2 regions of the Rudaea sp. genome follow, and region 1 is predicted to be linked to the other one. Evidence: riboswitches for the same ligand, from Rfam matches in the RefSeq annotation. Region 1 holds a riboswitch; the other holds the start of a gene.

Region 1 (11,239 bases):
CAGCGCCGCGTCGAAACCCATCTCCACGACTTCGATGTCCTCGTCTTCGACACCGCCGCCGTCGCTCACGCGCTCGGCGGCCGAGTATTCGGCGACGAAGAAATGCAGAATCTCGGTCACCGATCCCGGCGACATGTACGCCTCGAACACCTTGCGCACTTCGCCGATCTCATAGCCGGTTTCCTCGCGCGTCTCGCGGCGAATGGCGTCCTCGGGCTTGTCTGCATCAAGCAGACCTGCGCAAGTCTCGACAAGCATGCCCGAGGCGTTGCCATTGACGTAGGTCGGCAGGCGGAACTGCCGCGTCAGCAGCACCGTGCGGCGCGGCAAGTCGTAGAGCAGAATCGTCGCGCCATTGCCACGGTCGTAGGCTTCGCGCGTGCGCTCGACCCAGCTGCCGTCGGGCTTGCGCATGCGGTAATGAACCTTGCGCAGCACGTACCAGTTGTCGGAAAGGACTTCGGTCTTGACGATGTCGATGTCGGGATTCACGCGCGAATCAATCCTTGAGCAGGTCGGTGAGCAACGCGGCGCAATGCTCGCGCTGGCTCGCCGCACGCAGCTGCCGCGCCGTCACGATCGAACGCAGGTCGGACAACGCGGTGGCGAAATCGTCGTTGACCACGATGTAGTCGAACTCGACCGCATGCGCGATGTCCTCGCGCGAATCGGCGAGGCGGCGGCGGATCGTCGCCTCCGAGTCCTGCGCGCGCGAGCGCAGGCGACGTTCGAGTTCGACGCGCGACGGCGGCAGGATGAAGATGCTCACCGTGTCCCGCATCTGCGCACGCACCTGGCGCGCGCCCTGCCAGTCGATTTCGAGCAGCACGTCCTTGCCCTGGGCGAGCGTGCGCTCGACCGCCGTGCGTGAGGTGCCCTTGAGGTCGCCGTGCACGACCGCGTGCTCGAAGAACTCGCCGCGCTTGACCATCTCCTCGAACACGCCGCGCGACACGAAGTGGTAGTGCACGCCGTCGACTTCGCCGGGCCGCGGCAGGCGCGAGGTGTACGACACCGACAGGACGATATTCGGCTCGCGCTCGAGCAGCGCGCGGGTAAGGCTGGTTTTGCCGCCGCCCGAGGGCGCGGCGACGATGTAGAGGGTTCCCGGCATCGGCCTATTCTATATTCTGCACCTGTTCGCGCATCTGCTCGATCAGTACTTTCAGATCGATCGCCGCTTGCGTGGTGCGTTGGTCGACCGACTTGGAGCCGAGCGTGTTCGCCTCGCGGTTGAATTCCTGCATGAGGAAGTCCAGCCGTCGGCCAGCCGGATCGGGAGCAGCCAAAATGCGGCGCGCCTCGGCGATGTGCGCGGTCAGGCGGTCGAGTTCCTCGTCCACATCGATGCGCGAGAGTTGCAGCACGAGTTCCTGTTCGAGCCGGCTGTTGTCGGCGCGCAGCGAATCGACCGACTGCGTGATTTCGGCGAGCCGCGCTTCGAGACGCGCGCGCAGCGCGCGGCGGATGTCCGGCAGCCAGCCGCGCACGTCGGCGACGAGGCGCGCGATGCCGTCGAGGCGCTCGCGCAGGAAGCCGCCGAGGCGCTCGCCCTCGCGCGCGCGCGTGGCGACCATGTCGGCCAACGCGCGATCGAGCAGGTCGAGCGCGGCGTGACGCAGTCCTTCCTGATCGACTTCCTCGCGCTTGAGCACGCCGGGCCAGGCGAGCAGGCTGGCGAAATCCACGTTGAGCTTGGGAAAGCGCTCGGCGAACAGCGCGGCGGTGACTTCGAGTTTGTCGAGCACGGCGTCGTCGAGGCGGATCTCGCTCGATGCCGCATCGCTGGCGCGGAAACGCAGACTCAGGTCGACCTTGCCGCGCGTGAGCCGGGCCGCCACGCGTTCGCGCAGCGCCGGCTCGATCGCGCGCAATTCGTCGGGCAGGCGCAGGCCGAGTTCGAGGTAGCGGTGGTTCACCGAGCGCAACTCGAAGCCCAACGCGCCCCAGGGCGTGTCGGCGTCGGCGCTGGCGAAGGCGGTCATGCTGCGGATCATGGGCGGTGTCGCCGTGGAATTCGGAGGCGAAGTATAGCGGGACGCGGTTTCGGAATTCGAAAGCTCGCCATTCCGGCGACAGGCGAAGCGTGAACAGCGGAGCTGGCCCGAAGGGCGAGCGCGCAGCGCGAGTGAAGCCGCAATGGCGGCCCTGCTCTTTTTCCTTGCTGCGAATCCCGCCTGCTAAACTTCCCGTCTGCAAACGGAGCCCACGCATGTCCCCACTTTCCCGCCCCAGCGGCCGCGCCGCCAACCAATTGCGCGCGGTCACGATCGAGCGCCGCTACACCCGCCACGCCGAAGGCTCGGTGCTGATCGCATTCGGCGACACGCGCGTGCTGTGCACCGCCAGCGTCGAGGAAAAAGTGCCGCCGTTCCTGCGCGGCAAGGGCGAGGGCTGGGTCACCGCCGAATACGGCATGCTGCCGCGCGCGACCAAGGAGCGCACCCAACGCGAAGCCGCGCGCGGCGGCCAGGGCGGTCGCACGATGGAGATCCAGCGCCTGATCGGCCGCAGCCTGCGCGCCTGCGTCGATCGCGCCGCGCTCGGCGAGCGCACGATCACGCTCGACTGCGATGTGTTGCAGGCCGACGGCGGCACACGCACCGCGGCGATCACCGGCGCCTACGTCGCGCTCGTCGATGCGGTGGATGCGCTGACCAAGCGCGGGATGCTGAAGAAGAAACCGATCCTCGGCGCAGTCGCGGCGATTTCGGTCGGCGTCTACCGCGGCGTGCCCGTGCTCGACCTCGACTACCCCGAGGATTCCGACTGCGACACCGACATGAACGTCGTCATGAACGACGGCGGCGGCTTCATCGAACTGCAAGGCACGGCCGAAGGCCACGCGTTCCGCCGCGACGAGCTCGACGCGCTGCTCGGTCTTGCGCAAAAGGGCATCGGCGAATTGCTGGCGCACCAGCGCGAGGCTCTTGCGCGTGCGTAGGATCGTCCTCGCCAGCAGCAACCCCGGCAAGCTCGCCGAGATTCGCGAGGTGCTCGCCGGCAGCGGCATCGAACTCGTCGCGCAGAGCGAATTCGGCATTGGCGACGCCGAGGAAACCGGCGCGACCTTCGTCGAAAACGCGCTGCTCAAGGCGCGGCATGCCGCGCGCGCATCCGGCCTGCCCGCGCTCGCCGATGATTCCGGCATCTGCGTCGACACACTCGACGGCGCGCCGGGCCTGTACTCGGCGCGCTACGCAGGCAGGCACGGCGACAACGCCGCGAACAACGCCAAGCTGCTCGATGTGCTGCGCGATGTACCGGACGAACAACGCGGCGCGCATTTCCACTGCACCCTGGTGCTGCTTCGTAACGCGGACGATCCCGCGCCGCTGATCGCCGAAGGCCTCTGGCGCGGCCACATCCTGCGCGCGCCGCAAGGCGACAAGGGCTTCGGCTACGACCCGGTGTTCTCCAGCGCAGAGCACGGCCCCGCGGGCGAACTTGACGCGGCGACCAAGAATCGCGTCAGCCACCGCGGACTCGCGCTGGCGCGCCTGCGCGAGTTGCTCCACGCAGAAACGCGATGACGCTGCCACCACTGTCGCTGTACATCCACATCCCGTGGTGCGTGAAGAAGTGCCCGTACTGCGATTTCAACTCGCACAATGCACCCGATTCACTGCCGCAGCGCGAATACGTCGAGGCGCTGCTCGCCGATCTCGATCGCGATCTGCCGCTGGCGCAGGGCCGGCCGCTGCGCAGCATCTTCTTCGGCGGTGGCACGCCGAGCTTGTTTTCGCCGGACAATATCGGCCGCATTCTCGACGGCGTGAATGCGCGGCTCGCGTTTGCGCCAGGTATCGAGATCACGATGGAGACCAACCCCGGCACGGTCGAGCACGGTGATTTCGCCGCGTATCGCCGCGCCGGCGTCAATCGCCTCAGTTTCGGCGTACAGAGTTTCGACGACGCGGCGTTGCAGCGCATCGGCCGTATCCACGACGCGCGGCAAGCCGAACGCGCGATCAAGCGCGCGCAGGACGACGGCCTCGACAATCTCAATCTCGATTTGATGTACGCGCTGCCGCAGCAGACGCTGGACGGCGCGCTGGCCGATATCGAGCGCGCGATTGCATTCGGCACGCCGCACCTGTCGCACTATCAGCTCACGCTGGAGCCGAACACCGCTTTCGCCGCGAATCCGCCGCCGCTGCCCGACGAGGACTGCGCCTGGGATATGCAGGAAGCCTGTCAGACGCGCATCGCCGCCGCGGGTTTCGGCCACTACGAAGTCTCGGCCTACGCAAAGCCGGGACGCGAAAGCGCGCACAATCTCAACTATTGGCATTTCGGCGACTATCTCGGCATCGGCGCGGGCGCGCACGGCAAGTATTCGAGCATCGATGAAGTCGGCGCGCTGCAGGCGCGGCGGCGCTGGAAGGTGCGTGCACCGCGCGGCTATCTCGAACATGCGAAGTCGGAGCGCGTGATCGGCGGCGACGACGCGGTGGCGCACGATCAGTTGGCGTTCGAGTTCATGCTCAACGGCCTGCGCCTGAGCGGCGGTATTCCGCTCGCGGATTTCCACGCAACCACCGGGCTGGGCCTTGACGCCATCCAGCCACAACTGAACGAAGCGACCCGGCGCGGCTGGCTCGCCATCGAAAACGCGATGCTGCGACCGACCGAATCGGGCCAGCGTTTCCTCAACGACCTGATCACGCTGTTCCTGCCGGACAAAGGCCGCCAAGCATGAGCGACATGGCGCTCGAATTCGTGCGCATCGATTGTCCGTATTGCGGCGAGAGTTTCGAGACGCAGGTCGACCTGTCCGCCGGCTCGCAAAGCTACGTCGAGGATTGCGCGGTGTGCTGCAGGCCGATCGAGATCGCGCTGCGCGTGAGCGAAGAAGGCGAGCTGCTTGGCGTCGAAACACGCACCGATCGGGAGTAGATTTTCCTTCCCTGCTGCCGCCGGGAGAAGGTGGCGCTACGGCGCCGCGTGAGGGAAAGACGCCGGTTCTTCTGCGACATCATGAAGGAACGCAACGCCCTCCCCTCATCCGCCCTTCGGGCGCCTTCTGCCGGCGGGAGAAGGGAAGCAAGCGCTTGCCTCAACCCAGCCCCGCCCCTACACTGCGCGCCTCGCAGGTGCCCGGACGAGCAAATCCGGGTGAAACGGGAAGCTGGTGCAAATCCAGCGCTGCCCCCGCAACGGTAAGCAAGTTCGAGTTCGATCACACGCCACTGTGCATGCACGGGAAGGCGATCGGACCTGGCGTCGAGACGCCGCTTGCAAGCCCGGAGACCGGCCTGCGTCGGGGATCGCACTGCGATCCCGCAGCTTGCGGTGTTGCGGCGGGCAACGGACGGGCGTATCGCGCGTCGTCCGCACGCCGCTACTCCTCTCCGGAATCCTCCCATGCCGCGTCTTTCAGCGGGTGTGCTTCCGGAGTATAAAATGCCGCAAAAATCCATTCTGTTTCTTGCCGTCGGCGCCGCGCTATGCGGTTCCGTCCTTTTTGCTTCCGTCGCGCAGGCACAGGAAGCGCAGTTGCAGCCCACGATCGAAGTCACCGCCTCGCGCGTCGCGCAGACGGTCGACGCGAGCCTCGCCAGCGTTTCGATCATCACCCGCGCCGACATCGAAAAAACCAATGCGCCCGACCTCATCGAAGTGCTGCGCCTGCAGGCCGGCGTCGACGTCGCGCGTCTCGGCGGGGCGGGCACGCAGACCAGCGTGTTCCTGCGCGGCACCAATTCCAATCACGTGCTCGTGCTGGTCGATGGTGTGCGCGTGGCCTCGGCCAACACCGGCGCGTTCGCGTTCGAGAATCTGCCGCTGGATGCGGTCGAGCGCATCGAGATCGTGCGCGGCCCGCGCGCGAGCTACTGGGGTTCGGATGCGGTCGGCGGCGTGATCCAGATCTTCACGCGCAGGCTCGACGGCGCGCATCTCGCCGCGAGCGCCGGCAGCTACGGCAGCGCCGACGGCAGCGTCGGCTATGGCATGCAGACGGATACGTGGGGCGTTTCGGCGCAGGCCGGCGGTCGCCATGTCGATGGATTTTCCGCCTCCAACGCCCTCTCCGGCCCGTATGTCTACAACCCCGACGACAACCCGATGCAGAACCACAATCAGGTCGCGCAGGCCTGGACCAGGCTCGGCACGCAAACCTTGTCGGCCAGCGCGTTGCGCAGCGTCGGCACGCAGAGTTTCGACAACGGTGATTTTGGACCCGGCATTTCGCACACGCTCGATCAGGCCATCGGCATGAACCTCGAAGGCGCGATCAGGTCCGACTGGCAGCATCGGCTGTCCATCGGCACGACGCGCACCAACATCGACACACCCGCGTTCGGCTCCGCGTATCGCTCCACGCGCGAGCAACTGTCGTGGACCAACGATGTCGCCATCGCCGCGAACCAGCACCTCATCGCCGGCATCGACTACGTGCACGACCGCGGCCGCAGCCTCGACGCCTACGCGGGCACGCAGTACGACAAGACGCGCGACAACACCGGCGTCTTCGCCGGCTGGCGCGCGCAGGCCGACGCGCTCGACGGCGAAGTCTCGGGTCGCTACGACCACAACAGCGATTTCGGCGGCGAATTTTCCGGCTCGATCGCCGGCGGCTATCAACTCACCGACGGTCTGCGCTTCGTGGCCAGCTACGGCACCGCATTCAGCGCGCCGACGCTGAGCCAGCTCTACTCGCCGGGCTACGGCGGTTATTACGCCGGCAACCCATTGCTCGACCCGGAGCGTTCGCGCACGGGCGAGGTCGGCCTCGAGTGGAAGATCGACAGCGCCAATCGCCTCGACGCGCGCGCCTTCACCACACGCGTGCGCGACCTGATCGACTTCTCGGGCGGCGCGATGTTCCAGGCAATCAACATCAATCACGCCGCGATCGATGGCCTGGAGCTGACCCACAGCCTGCATGCCGGCGCCTATTCGTGGACGAACACGCTGACCCTGCAGGATCCGCGCAACGAGGACACCGACACGCAATTGCTGCGCCGGCCCAGGCGGAAATTTTCGAGCGTGTTCGACGCGCAGTTGAACGATGCAGTCAGCGCCGGCGCGGAGGTCGTCTATGCCGGCCGCGCGAACGACTTCGGCGGCAAGCTCGGCGCGTATGCGATTGTCAACTTGCGTGCGAGCTACGTGATCAATCCGCAATGGCGCCTCGGCGCGCGTCTGGAAAACCTCGGCGACCGGAGCTACCAACTCGCCTACGGCTACAACACGCCGGGGCGCTCGGGATATCTCACCGTGAGCTGGTCGCCGGGAAAGTAATCTTGCCTTTTCCCGACGGGAGACACTTCGGCAGGATTGCCGAAGTGCACGGCGGAGCCGCCCGCAGGATGAGGGCCATGGATGGCCCGAATGTACGTGCCCGAAGGACGGATGAGGGAAGAGCCTCACACGAATGCGAGGAAGGGAGAGTTGTCGCGCTCTCCCCTCATCCGGCGCTGTGGCTTTCGCGGCCTCCCCCGATGGGAGAAGGGAAGCAAGATGCGGCACAATACGCGCATACGAATCCGTGGATGCGCGCCATGACCGATCTTCTCGCCAAACTCTACCCCGCTCATCTTGCGACGCTGAAGCAGCGCAGCGATGCCGCGCTCGCGCGCAGCGGCCACGACCACCTCGTCATCGCCGCCGGCCGGCCACGCATGCAGTTTCTCGATGACCGTCCGTATCCGTTCGCGGTCAATCCGCATTTCAAACACTGGCTGCCGGTGACCCGCGCGCCGGGTTCGTGGATCGTGTACACACCGGGGCAGCGGCCCAAACTCGTCTACTTGCAGCCGCACGACTATTGGCACGTCGTACCCGACGCACCGGCCGGCTACTGGGTCGAGCATTTCGACATCGCGATCATCCGCGACGCGGACGAAGCCAAGGCGCACCTGCCGAAGGATACCGCGCGCTGTGCGATCATTGGCGAGGACAACGCGGCACTCGCCGGCTACGTGCCGAACAACCCTCAAGTTGCGCTCAACTACCTGCACTGGCACCGCGCCTACAAGACCGACTACGAACTCGGCATGCTGCGCGTCGCCTCGAAACTCGGCGTGCGCGCACACCGCGCCGCCGAAGCGGCGTTCCGCAACGGCGCAAGCGAATACGACATCAACACGGCCTATCTCAATGCCGTGCACGAGACCGAAAACGAATTGCCGTACTCCAACATCATCGCGCTGAACCAGCATGGCGCGGTGCTGCACTACACGGACCTCAACCGTGCGCCGCCGACGCATTCGAATTCGCTGGTGATCGACGCGGGCGCGAGCTTCCATGGCTATGCCGCCGACATCACCCGCAGCTACGCCTCGAAGCAGGCGAGTGAATTCCAGGCCTTGGTCGATGCGGTCGATTCAGCGCAAAAGGGATTTGTGGAAAAAGTGCAAAATGGCACGAACTACGCAGACCTGCACGTGCGCGCGCACCACGTCCTCGCCGGCATCCTGCGCGACCAGGGCTTCATCCGCATGAGTGCCGAAGCTGCGGTGGCATCGGGCGTGTCGAGCGTGTTCTTCCCGCACGGCCTCGGTCATCCGATCGGCCTGCAGGTGCACGACGTCGGCGGATTCCAGAAGGACGAGAGCGGCGGCACGATTGCGAAGCCGCCCGGCCACCCCTACCTGCGCATGACGCGTACGCTGGAACCGCGCATGGTCGTGACGATCGAACCCGGCCTCTACTTCATCGACCTGCTGCTGGCCGAACTCAAGGCCAAACCCGAGGCCAGGGACATCGCCTGGGACAAGGTCGAGCACTTCCGCCAGTACGGCGGCATCCGCATCGAGGACGACGTCGCCTGTACCGATTCAGCCCCGGAAAACCTCACGCGCGAGGCGTTTGCGGCGGCCTGATACTGCACAAAGAATTCCGCGCTCGCTTACGTTCGTTTACCGCGCCCCGGTAAACGTCGCGTGGCGTACGGCGTTGTATCCGCTGTGGCCAAGCCACCTTATCCCAGTACGGAGCAACCCATGTCAGTCATACGCAAACTTCCCCTCGTCGCGGTGCTCGCCGCCTTCGTCGCGGCACCGCCTGCCGCGTTCGCGCAGTCGAACGAGGCGCCCGCCGCGACTGCGCAGCCATCGCTGTTCGGCCACATGCTGAAGAAGATGGACTCGGACGGCGACGGCAAGATCTCCTCGGCCGAGTTCCAGGCCGCCGCCGCCGCGCGCTTCGCCGCGATCGACACCCAGGGCAGCGGCAGGATCAGCGCGGAGCAGATCGCCAATTCGAAGTCCGCCAGGCAGCGCGACCTGAAATTCGCCGACCACGAAGTGAAGAGGATCGGCAGCGACGGCACGATCAGCCGCGACCAGTACCTGGCCGCCGCGCAGGCGCGCTTCGCCAAACTCGACAGGAACGGCGACGGCTTCATCAGCGCCGACGAGATGCCGGCGGGCCAGCATGGCCATAGCCACGCCGGCAAGAACGCCGCACAACAACAGTAGCGCGCCGTTACCGCCGCATCATTTGCCCCGGGCCGCGCAAGCGGCCCTTTTTTCGCGCAGCCGAATGGCGGTTTCATCGCCGCCATAGCGGTTTCGTCGCAGACCGCGATACATCCGCGATGTGCACGGCTATGCTGCGCGCCAATCGGTTTTGACGGAACTTCGCGGTCATGGCAGGTCTTCTCTTCATCGCACGCACAGCGCTGGTCTGGTTCATCGTGGCGCTGGCCGTGACGGCGCTCTGGCACATCGTCGGCTTTCCGCACATCCGCCCTCTCGACTGGCTGTTCGCGGTCGCGGTCATCGGCTTCTTCGCGGCCAAGATCATCCATGCGATCGCGCACCTGCGCCGCGTGCAGTTGATCAAGGGCCGCATCGATACGGATGCGCTGAGTCCGCGCCAGCGCCGCCAGATCGAGATTCCGTTCGATGCCGCCGAAGCGTTCGCGATCGTCGATGCGTCGGTCCGCGAACTGGCGGACGTTCACGTCGACGAAAGTGCGCGCGACAGCCTCAACCTGCGCGCGCGCGTCGAAAAGCCGGTCGCGCCCAGGGCCTACGTCTTCGCCGGCATCGACTTCGGCTTCCTCGTCGTGCGTCGCCACCAGATTCTCGCCACACTGACGCCGGCGAACGGCACCAGCAGCGCGCTGCTGATCTGCGAGGCCGCGGGCGGCATCTTCAGCGACTGGCTGCAATTCGACGATGGTTCCAATCTCGAAAACGTGGAGGCGCTGACGCGCGCGATCACGCGCCGCATCGCCGAGCGCCGGCGCGGCGAACAGGCAAGCGTGCAGCAGACCAGCACGGAGAAGGAACTCGCCGTAGCCAGGCTCAACCTGCTGCACGCGCAGATCGAGCCGCATTTCCTCTACAACACGCTGGCGAGCGCGCAGATCCTCACACGCACCGATCCCGCGCGCGCCGACGAGATGCTCGGCAACCTCATCGCCTACTTGCGCTCTTCGGTGCCACGCGCCGAGAACTCGCTGTCCACGCTTGGCGAGGAGCTCGAACGCTCGCGCGCCTATCTGGAAATCCTGCGCATCCGCATGGGCGATCGGCTCAAGCTGCAGATCGAAGTGCCGGGAAACCTCGAGCCGACGCCGTTCCCGACGATGATGCTGCAGACCCTCGTCGAGAACGCGATCAAGCACGGGCTCGAACCGAAGTTCGGCGGCGGCACGGTCTGGATTCTCGCGCGCGAAAGCGCGGGCAAGCTCGTCGTCACCGTCGCCGACGACGGCCAGGGCTTCAACGCGCAATCGAGCGGCACAGGCATCGGCCTGAAGAACGTGCAGGAACGCTTGAAGCTCGCCTACGGTGCGGCAGCGTCGTTCGTCATCGCGGCGAATTTCCCTAACGGCGTCGCCGCGACAATCACGGTGCCGGCCTCGACGGACGCCGCCGCGACGGGAGCGAATCATGCCTAAGTGCATCGTTGCCGAAGACGAAGAACTGCTGCGCGAGTCGCTCGTCGGCCTGCTGCGCGAGGTATGGCCGCAATGCGACATCGTCGCCGAGTGCGAGGACGGCGGCGCGGCGCTCGAGGCAATCGCGCAGCATCAGCCGGACGTCGCCTTCCTCGATATCCGCATGCCGGGCCTGACCGGGATCGAGGTCGCCGCGGCGGCCGCCGAGGCGAGCCCGGCAACGCAGATCGTGTTCGTCACCGCGTACAACCAGTACGCGATAGCCGCCTTCGACAAGGGCGCGGTCGACTATCTGCTCAAACCGATCGCGCGCGAACGTCTAGCCGCAACCGTCGCGCGACTGCAGGCGCGCGGCACGCGCGACAAGGAGACGCTCGC
Region 2 (11,239 bases), on a different contig from region 1:
CACGCGCGGATTCGATCCGAACAGATCGCGCTCGATGTCTGCGGCAGTCGCATCCACTTCGTGGCGCAGTTCTTCATAGTCGGCCAACTCGGAAATCAACGCGAAGATCGTCACGACATCGGCGCGGCGAGCCAGACGGATCGTCAACGACTTGGCCACAACGTCCATCAACGCGCACTCCCTCGTGAATCGTCTTCCAGATTTTCCAGGTCCGCCAGATCCTGCAATCGCCCGACTGCGCGTTTGTTCTTGCGCAGATCCTCCAAGGAGATCACCGAGGCAACGGCAGCGCCGATCGGAATGTCCACGCGTCGCGGAAAACACTCGTCGAAATCCACGCCGTCGGCGAAATTGATCAACTCGATCTGGTTCGGCTCCGCTCCAATCACGAGCATCGCACGCGGCTTGCAAAATTCCGCCGACGGTAGCTTCAGCGATTCGAATCCGAAATTGCGCAAAGCGGTGATCAACCGCTGCGCATTCTCTTCCGTGCCGCGAAACCAGACATCCAGGTCCTTGGTGAATCGAACATGCCCATGCGCGCCTACGGCAACGCCGCCGACGATCATGTATTCGACGCCATTCGCAGCCAATGCGCGAATGAATTCCTGCCAATCACCGCCGATCGACGACATCGCGCACCCTTATCTCGTACACGAAAGACGGATTGCCGCCGCGAAACAATTCATTGCCTTCACCATGCAGCCTCAACGTTTCGGCAAGCCGTTCCGCGGCGCTGCGCGTACGCCAGTAGTCAATCGGCTTGCGTTCTGCGTCGACGTCTCCGGCGACTCGAATCGTGCGTTCGATGCGTGCGCTCATCCCACCGCCCCTTCCAGCGACACTTCGAGCAACTTCTTCGCCTCGACCGCGAACTCCATCGGCAGTTCGCGGAACACCTGCTTGCAGAAACCATCGACGATCATCGATACCGCGTCTTCCTCGCCGATGCCGCGCGAGCGGCAGTAGAACAGCTGGTCGTCGGAAATCTTCGATGTCGTCGCTTCGTGCTCGACGATCGCGCCGGGGTTCTTGACCTCGATGTAGGGGAACGTGTGCGCGCCGCATTTCTTGCCGATCAACAGCGAATCGCACTGCGTGTAGTTGCGCGCGCCCTCGGCGCCCTTCTCGACTTTCACGAGACCACGGTAGGTGTTCTGTCCACGCCCGGCGCTGATGCCTTTCGAGACGATCTTCGACTTGGTGTTGCGGCCGATGTGGATCATCTTCGTGCCGGTGTCGGCCTGCTGGCGATGGTGGGTCAATGCGACCGAGTTGAATTCGCCGACCGAGTCGTCGCCGCGCAGCACGCAGCTCGGGTATTTCCAGGTGATCGCAGAGCCGGTCTCGACCTGGGTCCAGGAAATCTTCGCGCGCGCGCCGCGGCAGTCGCCGCGCTTGGTGACGAAATTGTAGATGCCGCCAACGCCGTTCTCGTCGCCCGGATACCAGTTCTGCACGGTCGAGTACTTGATGTTCGCATCGTCCAGCGCAACCAGTTCGACGACCGCCGCGTGCAGCTGGTTCTCATCGCGCATCGGCGCGGTGCAGCCTTCGAGGTAGGACACGCTCGCGCGTTCTTCGGCAATCAGCAGCGTGCGCTCGAACTGGCCGGTGTCGCGCGCGTTGATGCGAAAATACGTCGACAGCTCCATCGGGCAGCGCACGCCCTTCGGCACGAACACGAAACTGCCGTCGGAGAACACCGCCGAGTTCAACGCAGCAAAATAGTTGTCGCCCGGCGGCACCACGCTGCCGAGATATTTCTGCACGAGTTCGGGATGCTCGCGCACGGCTTCGCTGATCGCGCAGAAGATCACGCCGGCTTCGGCCAATTCCTTGCGGAACGTCGTGCCGACCGACACCGAGTCGAACACCGCATCGACCGCGACACCGGCGAGGCGCGCGCGCTCGTGCAGCGGCACGCCGAGCTTGTCGTAGGTCTCGAGCAGCTTGGGATCGACTTCGTCCAGCGATTTCGGCCGGTTTTTCGGCTGCGAGTAGTAGCTGATTGCCTGGAAATCGATCGGCTCGATTTCGAGCTTGGCCCAGTGCGGCGGTGTCATCGTCAGCCAGTGACGGTACGCCTTGAGGCGCCACTCGGTCAGCCATTCCGGTTCGTTTTTTCGCGCGGAAATCGCGCGCACGACCTCCTCGTTCAAGCCCGGCGGCAAGCTGTCGCTTTCGATGTCGGTGACGAAGCCGGCACTGTAGCGTCGATTGAGCGCGGCTTCGATTTCTTGCGGTTGGGTGGCCATGTGGCTGCCTGAGGATTTATGCGGTTGCCAGTTGCGATGGAATGATCCGGCGCCTGGGCGCAAGCGGCCGGCGCATGTCGGCCAGCGTCATCTGCCGCAGCGTCGTCTCGATCACCTCGCTCACCGCGCGCCAGTTGCCGCGCACACCGCAATGCGGCTCGTGTCCGCACATACCTTGGTGCGCACTGCACTCGGTCATGCCGAACGGCCCTTCCATCGCGACGAGGATGTCGGCGAGGCTGATCCGTTGCGGCTCGCGCGCAAGACGGTAGCCGCCGTTGACACCGCGGAACGACTCGACCAGTTCCGCCTGCGCAAGCTGTTTGAGCAGCTTCGACACGGTCGGCAGTTCCAGATGCGCGCGCTCGGCCAGCGCCTGCGCGCTGAACACCTCGGCCGGCTCGTCGGCGAGCACGGTCATGACGACGGTGGCGTAGTCGGTCAATTTGCTGACACGGAGCATGATCGAGGCTCTGGTTGAGAAATGCCGCCAGGATGTCGCTTTTCGATTCCCGCGATCAGGGGCAATCGCAAGGATACCGTACTGAAATAGTACTGTTTTACCGCGCGCCGGTCAAACGACCGGCTATAGTCGCGTGCCCGAATCCGGCAATCGGCGAGGCGCAGATGATCGTTTCCGTCGTGGTGGCGCTGCTGTTTTTGGCGTTCGCCCTGCACCGCCGCCAGCGGCGGACGGCCGGCGTGCTTGCCTGCGGCGGCATCCTCCTGCTCGTGTGTTCCGGATGCGGCCTGCTGACGTTGCCCATGCTGAGCGGCCTGCAGGCACCCTTCCTCAAATTGCCGCACGTCGACTGGGGCGCAAGCAACGCGATCGTCGTGCTCGGTGTCGGTACGGCGAAGATCGACGGCGCGATCGAATCGCCTCCTTTTGCCTACGCGCGCATACTGCGGGCGCTCGAACTCTACCGGGACTGCAAGAGCCATGGCCGTTGCCGGATCATCCTCAGCGGCGGCGATCCGCAACACCACGGCGCGCCCGAAGCCGCCGTCTATGCGGCCGAACTGGTCAAGGCGGGCATTGATCGCGCCGACATCGTGGTCGACGAGGCGAGCCGCAACACCTGGGAAAACGCGAAGTTCACGCGTGCGCTGCTCGAACGCGAGGGCGCGGACAACATCGTGCTCGTCACCGCGGCGCTGCACATGAGGCGCAGCCTGCTCTACTTCACGCATTTCGGGATTGCCGCCACCCCGATCCGCGCCGAGGCGATCGAAAGCGAACTTTCGCTGCTGCCGAACAGCCTGAACATCGCGTACTGCGACAGCGCGCTGCACGAATACCTCGGCATCGCTCAGTATCACCTCTACAACTTGCTCGGATGGAACACCGCGCCGCTTGCGAGCTTGCGTGCGCCGGTCGATGCGGCGGCAGCACCGCGGCCACCGAGCTCATGAATACCCGAACGCGCCACGGCCGATTGCGCCTTGCGCGCCGGGCGCGCGACCGCCAGCGGCCTTTGCGACGACATCGCGACGCCGCTGCCCTGCCGTCGCCGGAGAGCACGCCGATCACCGGCCGGCATATCGAAGCCCCGAGCGGCTGGCTCCGCGGCTGGAGACTTCGATTGACGCGCCCGACGATACGGCATATCTTGTGTCCGTCAACGGCGTCCGACCCAGCATCTTGTTGGTGACGACTTAAACGGGAACCCGGTGGAAATCCGGGACTGCCCCGCAGCGGTGACCGGGAACGAACGATGCCAACAGCACTGGACCCCAGGGTCCGGGAAGCGGCATCGCAGTAGGTGAGATGGATGACGCGCAAGCTTCATCCCCTCGCGCCCGGGAGTCCGAATACCGGCCCGCGATCGTCGCGCGCAAGCGCGGCGTCTGGCTTGCAGACCTTCGCGGGAAGGACGGCCGGGCAGCGTGGCGTTCGATTTTTGGTCGCGCATCCCTGCCCCGCCGCTCTCCTCAAAAGTTCTGCATTCGCTCGCGGGAGCGATGGCCGGCGGTCGTAGCCTGCCTCAACGCATCCGCGCCGCCTGCCTTGCTTTCCTCATGCACCACGAGAAGGAGAGGCACGCATGTCCCACGCAGAAACATTGGCGCTATCGGCGGCGCAACCATCATCAGCTCCGATCACCGCGGCCGCGATGTCGAATCAATCAGGCTTTGCCCTGACGCCGCCGCACCACGCACCCGCGGCGATGCGCGTGGCCAAGCGCTCCGGCGCGAGCGAGCCGGTCGACCTCAACAAGATCGTGCGCGCGGTGACGCGCTGCTGCGACGGCCTGCGCGACGTCGACCCGATGCGCGTCGCGGTGAAGACGATCACCGGCCTCTACGACGGCGCCTCGACGCGCGCGCTCGACGAGCTGTCGATCCGCACCGCGGCTTCGCTGATCGCCGAAGAACCCGAATACTCGCAGCTCGCCGCGCGCCTGCTCGCCGGCTACATCGACAAGGAAGTGCAGGCGCTCGGCGTCTACTCGTTCTCGCAGTCGATCCGCCTCGGCTTCGACACCGGCCTGATCAACGAACGCGTGCTCGCCTTCGTCGAAACCAACGCACGCAAGCTCAACGACGCGATCGATGCGGGCCACAACGCACGCTTCGAGTATTTCGGCCTGCGTACGCTCTACGACCGCTACCTGCTCAAGCATCCGCACCAGCGCCAGGTGATCGAAACACCGCAGCATTTCTGGATGCGCATCGCCTGCGCGCTGACGCAGACCACGAGCGACGCGATCGAGCTTTACCGCCTGTTCGCCACGCTCGACTACGTGCCGAGCTCGCCGACGCTGTTCAACGCCGGCACGCGCCACGAACAGTTGTCGAGCTGCTTCCTGCTCGATTCGCCGGCCGATTCGCTCGACGCGATCTACGAGAAGTACAAGGACATCGCGCAACTGTCGAAATTCTCCGGCGGCATCGGCGTGGCCTGGCACCGCGTGCGCGCGGAAGGCTCGCTGATCCGCTCGACGAACGGCCTGAGCAACGGCATCGTGCCGTGGCTGAAGACGCTCGATTCCTCGGTCGCCGCGGTCAACCAGGGCGGCAAGCGCAAGGGCGCGGCCTGCGTGTATCTCGAACCGTGGCATGCCGACATCGAAGCTTTCCTCGAACTGCGCGACAACACCGGCGACGAGGCGCGGCGTACGCATCATCTCAATCTCGCCAACTGGGTGCCGGACCTGTTCATGCGCCGCGTCGACGAGGACGGTACATGGTCGCTGTTCGATCCGGCCGACGTGCCCGACCTGCCCGACCTGTGGGGCGCGGCGTTCGAGCAGGCCTACGTGCAGGCCGAGGCGCAGGGCCGCGCGAAGAAGACGCTGAAGGCGCGCGACCTCTACGCCAAGATGATGCGCACGCTCGCCCAGACCGGCAACGGCTGGATGACGTTCAAGGACGCCTGCAACCGCGCCTGCAACCAGACCGCGATTGCGGAAAACCGGGTGCACCTCTCGAACCTGTGCACCGAGATCATCGAAATCACGGGCGGTGCGGAAACCGCGGTATGCAATCTCGGCTCGATCAACCTCGCGCGCTGCGTCATCGACGACGCGTTCAACTTCGACAAGCTCGCGCACACCGTGCAGGTCGCCGTGCGCCAGCTCGACCGGGTGATCGATCTGAACTTCTATCCGATCGCGACCGCCCGCGCCTCGAATCTGCGCTGGCGGCCGGTCGGTCTCGGCCTGATGGGCTTGCAGGATGTGTTCTTCCAGCTGCGCTTGCCGTTCGACTCGGCCAGCGCGCGCGAATTGTCGGCGCGCATTTCGGAGGAAATCTACTACCACGCGCTGCATGCCTCGCTCGAACTCGCGCGTGCGCACGGCGTGCATGCCGCGTTCGCCGAGACCCGCGCCGCACGCGGCGAGCTGCAGTTCGACGCCTGGAACGTGACGCCGAGCGACAGCGCGCGCTGGAATGCGCTGCGCGAAGAGATCAAGGCGCATGGCCTGCGCAACTCGCTGCTGATCGCGATCGCGCCGACCGCGACGATCGCCTCGATCGCTGGCTGCTACGAGTGCATCGAGCCGCAGCTCTCGAACCTGTTCAAGCGCGAAACGCTGTCGGGCGATTTCCTCCAGGTCAACCGCTATCTCGTCGAGGAATTGAAGCGTCTCGGCCTGTGGACCGTGGAAATCCGCGATGCGATCAAGCTCGCCGAAGGTTCGGTGCAGTCGCTCGCCGCGCTGCCCGAGGAACTCAAACTCATCTATCGCACGGTCTGGGAGCTGCCGATGCGCGCGCTGATCGATATGGCAGCCGAGCGTGGCGCGTTCATCGACCAGAGCCAGTCGCTCAATCTGTTCATCGAGAACCCGAACATCGGCCAGCTGTCGAGCATGTACATGTACGCGTGGAAGCGGGGTCTGAAGACGACGTACTACCTGCGCTCGCGCCCGGCGACGAAGATCGCCAAGGCCACGGTGGCCGCGAGCGACGCCGCGCCGAAGAAGACCTATACCGACAGCGAGGCCGTCGTCTGCTCGCTCGAGAACCCGGAACTGTGCGAGGCCTGCCAATGACGACGCAGCGCCTGCTCGATCCCGGCTTCGCCCTAACCCTGCGGCCGATGCGCTATCCGCAGTTCTACGAGATGTACCGCGCCGCGATCAAGAACACCTGGACGGTCGAGGAGATCGATTTCCAGATCGACTTGAATCATCTCGACAAGCGCATGACGCCGGCCGAGCGCCATCTGATCGAACGCCTCGTCGCCTTCTTCGCCACCGGCGATTCGATCGTCGCCAACAACCTCGTGCTCAACCTCTACAAGCACATCAACGCGCCCGAGGCGCGCATGTACCTGTCGCGCCAGCTCTACGAGGAAGCGCTGCACGTGCAGTTCTACCTGACCCTGCTCGACAACTACATTCCGCAAGCCGAGCGGCGCGCACAGGCGTTCGCCGCGATCGAGAACATTGCCTCGATCCGGCACAAGGCCGAGTTCTGCCAGCGCTGGATAGCCTCCATCCAGAGACTCGACCGCGTCGACAGCGACGCCGACAAGCGTCAGTTCCTGCTCAATCTGACCTGCTTCGCCGCGTGCATCGAAGGTCTGTTCTTCTTCGCCGCGTTCGCCTACGTCTATTTCCTGCGCTCGCGCGGACTGCTGCCCGGCCTCGCCGCCGGCACCAACTGGGTGTTCCGCGACGAATCCGCGCATATGGCCTTCGCCTTCGAGGTGATCCGCACCGTGCGCACAGAGCAGCCGGACTTGTTTGACGATGCGTGGGCCGACAATGTGCGCACGATGCTCGCCGACGCGGTCGAATGCGAAACGCAGTTCGCCGAGGACGTACTCTCGGGCGGCGTGATCGGTTTGTCGGCGACCGAGATGCGCCAGTACCTCGAATACGTCGCCGACCAGCGCCTGTCGATGCTCGGCCTCGCACCGATCTACGGCGCGAAGAACCCGTTCCCGTTCATGGAACTGCAGGACGTGCAGGAGCTGACCAACTTCTTCGAGCGCCGCGTGTCCGCCTACCAGGTCGGCGTGCAGGGCGAGGTCAGCTTCGACCATGCCTTCTGAGCCGCCCGCGGCGTCAAAACACCATGTTGAGCGCGAGTGCCGGCGTCGCCGTCGCCGGCGCCGCGCTCGTGCGCGGGATCACGCGCACGCCGAGCAACAGGCCGATATTCGCGTTCCAGTTGTATTCGACTGCGGGCGCGAGCGCGAACGACACGTGCGGCCCGGTGTCGATGCGCACGTCGTCCGCCGCCGCGTCGGGTGCGGAGCGGCCGCGGATGCGCGTGCTCGCGGCATGGCGGTAGACGAAGTCCATCGCCAGTACCCAGTTCCGGGTCAGGCTGTATTCGAAGGCGAGATCGACGCTGCCGACGTCGCCCGGGCTCGCTCTGCCGCGGAAGCCCTGCGCGGTGCCGTAGACGCTGGCGTCCTCGACGTTCGCATCGCGCGAAAACGCCCAGGAGAAATTCAGGCGTGTGCGCAGGATGCGCCCGTTGGGCATCCAGTAATACGTCTGCATGTACCAGCCCAGCGTCGTCGTCTGCGCGCCGCTGCCGAAGCCGTCGCCGGCGTGGCGGCCGAGATGATCGAACTTGCCGGTCGGAAACGACTGCTGCACGTTGACCGCCATCGCCGGCAGGCCGCTGTCCGCATCGAAGCGGGTCACGCTCCACTGCGCCTGCACGCTGATGTCGCCGATGCCGACGTGCGAGGAACTCGCGTCGCCATCGATGCGGTTGTAGCCGAAAGTCGGAATCATGCCGACGGTGAAGCGATCGGTGACGCCGTAGTTGAGGTAGCTCAGCGAGCCGAAGCCGTCGGCATGCGGTGCGATCACGTCGTAGAGATAGGGTTCGACCAGCCAATGCCCCTGCGGCAGCGTGCCGGCCGACGGCGCCAGCATCGGGCCGGTCCACCAGGCTTCGTCGAGCGACTGGCGCGAGGTCGCCGGCTCTGCAGCGGCCGCCGCAGCGCAAGCCAGCAGCACGACGAATGCAGAGGCACGAACGACTGTCGATACGAACGCCACGATCAAGCTCTCCTCGCCAAAGTGCGGCTATGCTGGCTGCTGCTCCAATCGCCGGACAGGGGCACTCCGCGGCAAATCGACGGGACCAATTCCACCCAGGCCACAAGCCGTGCATCGTCGCGGCCACAGCCGCTACACTGCCGCGCATGACCGAGCCGCAATCCTCCCGCCACCGCGAACTGCGCGATTTCGCCAGCGCGCATTTTCCGCAACGCGAGTTCGCCATTGCAGCCGCCTCTGCCGACGCGAGCTTCCGCAGCTACTGGCGCGTCGATGCCGGCGGACAAACACGCATCGTCATGGACGCGCCGCCGGACAAGGAGAACATCGCGCCGTGGTTGGCCATCGGTGCGCGCCTGCATGATGCAGGGCTGCACACGCCGCAGGTCTTCGCGGTCGATCACGCGCGCGGCTTCATCCTCATGGAGGACCTCGGCAATCGCACCTACCTGCCCGAGTTGAACGACTCCAGCGCCGACGCGCTCTACGGCGACGCATTCGATGCGCTGCTGACGATGCAGACGCGCGTGTCGCCGGCGGATCTGCCGCAATTCGACCAAGCCTTGCTGCGAACCGGCATGGAGAATTTGCCCGAGTGGTTTTTCGATCGCCATCTCGGCTTCGTGCCCGCCAGCGAGGATCGCACCGTGATCGAGGCGGCGTTCGCCCTGCTCGTCGCCAATGCACGCGCGCAGCCGCAGGTGTTCGTGCACCGCGACTTCCACAGCCGCAACCTGATGATCGTGGCGCGCGACAATCCGGGAGTCATCGACTTCCAGGGCGCGCTGCACGGCCCGATCGCCTACGATCTGGCTTCGCTGCTGCGCGACTGCTACATCGCCTGGCCGGGCGAACGCGTCGATGCATGGGTGCGCGGCTACCACCAGCGTCTGCGCGCAGCCGGCGTCGTCGATGCCGATGTGGTCACCTTCCGGCGCTGGTTCGACCTCGTCGGGCTGCAGCGGCACACGCGCCTGCTCGGCCAGTTCTGCCGGCTCAACTATCGCGACGGCAAGCCCGGCTATCTCAACGACCTGCCGCTGACCCTGCGCTACGTGCTCGACGTTGCGCGCGGCTATCGCGAACTCGCCGCCTTCGCCGCGCTGATCGAGCGCGCGGTCGGCGATCGCGACATCACTCGCGCGCGCGTGCAGGAGCAGCCCGCATGATCGAGCGTGCGCTGATCTTCGCCGCCGGCCGCGGCGAGCGCATGCGCCCGTTGACCGACGCGACGCCGAAGCCGCTGCTCGAAGTCGGCGGCAAGCCGCTGATCGAATACCACCTCGAAAAGCTCGCGCGTGCGGGCGTGCGCGAGGTCGTGATCAACACCTCGCATCTGGCCGAGCAGTTTCCGGCTGCGCTCGGCGACGGCGCGCGCTGGAACCTGCGCATTCGCTATTCGTACGAAGGCGCGGAGCCGCTCGAAACCGGCGGCGGCATGCGCCATGCGCTGCCTCTGCTCGGCACCGACCCGTTCATCGCCGTGAACGGGGATATTTTTACCGTATTTGATTTTTCCACTTTGCCGCAAAACCCCGCCGGACTGGCGCACCTGGTTCTCGTCGACAACCCGCCGCAGCATGCGCGCGGAGACTTCGTGTTGCGTGGCGGCCGGGTGCACGATGAGGAGTCGCCCAGACTCACCTTCGCCGGCATCGGTGTGTACCGTCCCGAGCTGGTTGCCGCACATGCGCCGGGCGGATTTCCGCTCGCGCCGCTGTTGCGCGAGGCGATGCGGCGGGATGGCATCTCGGGCGAGCACTACGGCGGCGTGTGGGCCGACATCGGTACGGCACAGCGCCTGGCGACCCTCGACGCCGGCCTGCTGGCGGCGCAGCCGGCCGCGCCACGCGATTGATGGCGCGGCGCGTTCCAGACGCCGCTCGCTGCGCCGCAGCGCCGGCGCGGCGCCGGGTTCGTTACCCCAGCAGCTTGCGCAGGAACGCCACGGTCACCCGGCGTTTCTCGGCCAGCGAGGCGCGGTCGAGGCGATCGAGCAAGGTCGTGAGGCTGGCAAGGTCGCGCTCGGTGTGGGTGAACAGCCAGGTCAGCGCGGCATCGTCCAGTTCGACCCCGCGTGCCGCAGCGCGTCCGCGCAGCACTTCGCGGCGGGCATCGTCGTCGAGCAGCCGCAGCGGCGCCTGCGCGCAGGCCGAAAGGCGCGAAGTCAGGTCGGGCAGACTCATGCCGAGCTGCGCGGGCACGCGCGACGCGGCGAACAGAAAAGTGTACTTCTCCACTTTTCCACGATTGTAGAAGTCGAACAGTGCGTGCTCGGCTTCGTGCCGGCCGGCCAGCGCGTCGAGATCGTCGAGCGCGAGCAGATCGCTGCCGCCAAGGCCGCGGATCGCGTCTGCCACGCCGTCGGTCACGCTGCGCAACGAAAGATACTGCGCGCGGCGACCGGCGGCGGTCGCCGCGGCACAGGCAGCGAGCAGCAGATGCGTCTTGCCGCTCGCGGCGGGACCGCTGACGAACACCCAAGGCGCATCGGTCTCGGTCGCC

Evidence for each region. A riboswitch is a leader RNA that binds a small molecule or an ion and turns the genes downstream of it on or off. The one in region 1 is predicted to bind cobalamin.
Region 2: another riboswitch for cobalamin. It lies ahead of AC16HO_RS16880 (ribonucleoside-diphosphate reductase subunit alpha); the one in region 1 lies ahead of AC16HO_RS06980 (TonB-dependent receptor domain-containing protein).

Annotation. Positions count from the first base shown of each region.
Region 1 is NZ_DBNHDN010000017.1:112,160-123,398, forward strand. It holds gene nudK (GDP-mannose pyrophosphatase NudK) at 1-492, opposite strand, end outside; gene gmk (guanylate kinase) at 500-1,114, opposite strand; gene AC16HO_RS06955 (YicC/YloC family endoribonuclease) at 1,119-1,997, opposite strand; gene rph (ribonuclease PH) at 2,213-2,944, shown strand; gene rdgB (RdgB/HAM1 family non-canonical purine NTP pyrophosphatase) at 2,937-3,533, shown strand; gene hemW (radical SAM family heme chaperone HemW) at 3,530-4,702, shown strand; gene AC16HO_RS06975 (CPXCG motif-containing cysteine-rich protein) at 4,699-4,899, shown strand; cobalamin riboswitch at 5,078-5,276, shown strand; gene AC16HO_RS06980 (TonB-dependent receptor domain-containing protein) at 5,407-7,248, shown strand; gene pepQ (Xaa-Pro dipeptidase) at 7,509-8,831, shown strand; gene AC16HO_RS06990 (EF-hand domain-containing protein) at 8,952-9,428, shown strand; gene AC16HO_RS06995 (histidine kinase) at 9,599-10,861, shown strand; gene AC16HO_RS07000 (LytR/AlgR family response regulator transcription factor) at 10,854-11,239, shown strand, end outside.
Region 2 is NZ_DBNHDN010000046.1:120,289-131,527, reverse strand. It holds gene AC16HO_RS16910 (GNAT family N-acetyltransferase) at 1-168, opposite strand, end outside; gene AC16HO_RS16905 (hypothetical protein) at 168-635, opposite strand; gene AC16HO_RS16900 (hypothetical protein) at 616-822, opposite strand; gene sufB (Fe-S cluster assembly protein SufB) at 819-2,258, opposite strand; gene AC16HO_RS16890 (SUF system Fe-S cluster assembly regulator) at 2,275-2,721, opposite strand; gene AC16HO_RS16885 (YdcF family protein) at 2,886-3,674, shown strand; cobalamin riboswitch at 3,868-4,099, shown strand; gene AC16HO_RS16880 (ribonucleoside-diphosphate reductase subunit alpha) at 4,376-6,760, shown strand; gene AC16HO_RS16875 (ribonucleotide-diphosphate reductase subunit beta) at 6,757-7,767, shown strand; gene AC16HO_RS16870 (transporter) at 7,781-8,734, opposite strand; gene AC16HO_RS16865 (aminoglycoside phosphotransferase family protein) at 8,881-9,903, shown strand; gene murU (N-acetylmuramate alpha-1-phosphate uridylyltransferase MurU) at 9,903-10,592, shown strand; gene hda (DnaA regulatory inactivator Hda) at 10,654-11,239, opposite strand, start outside.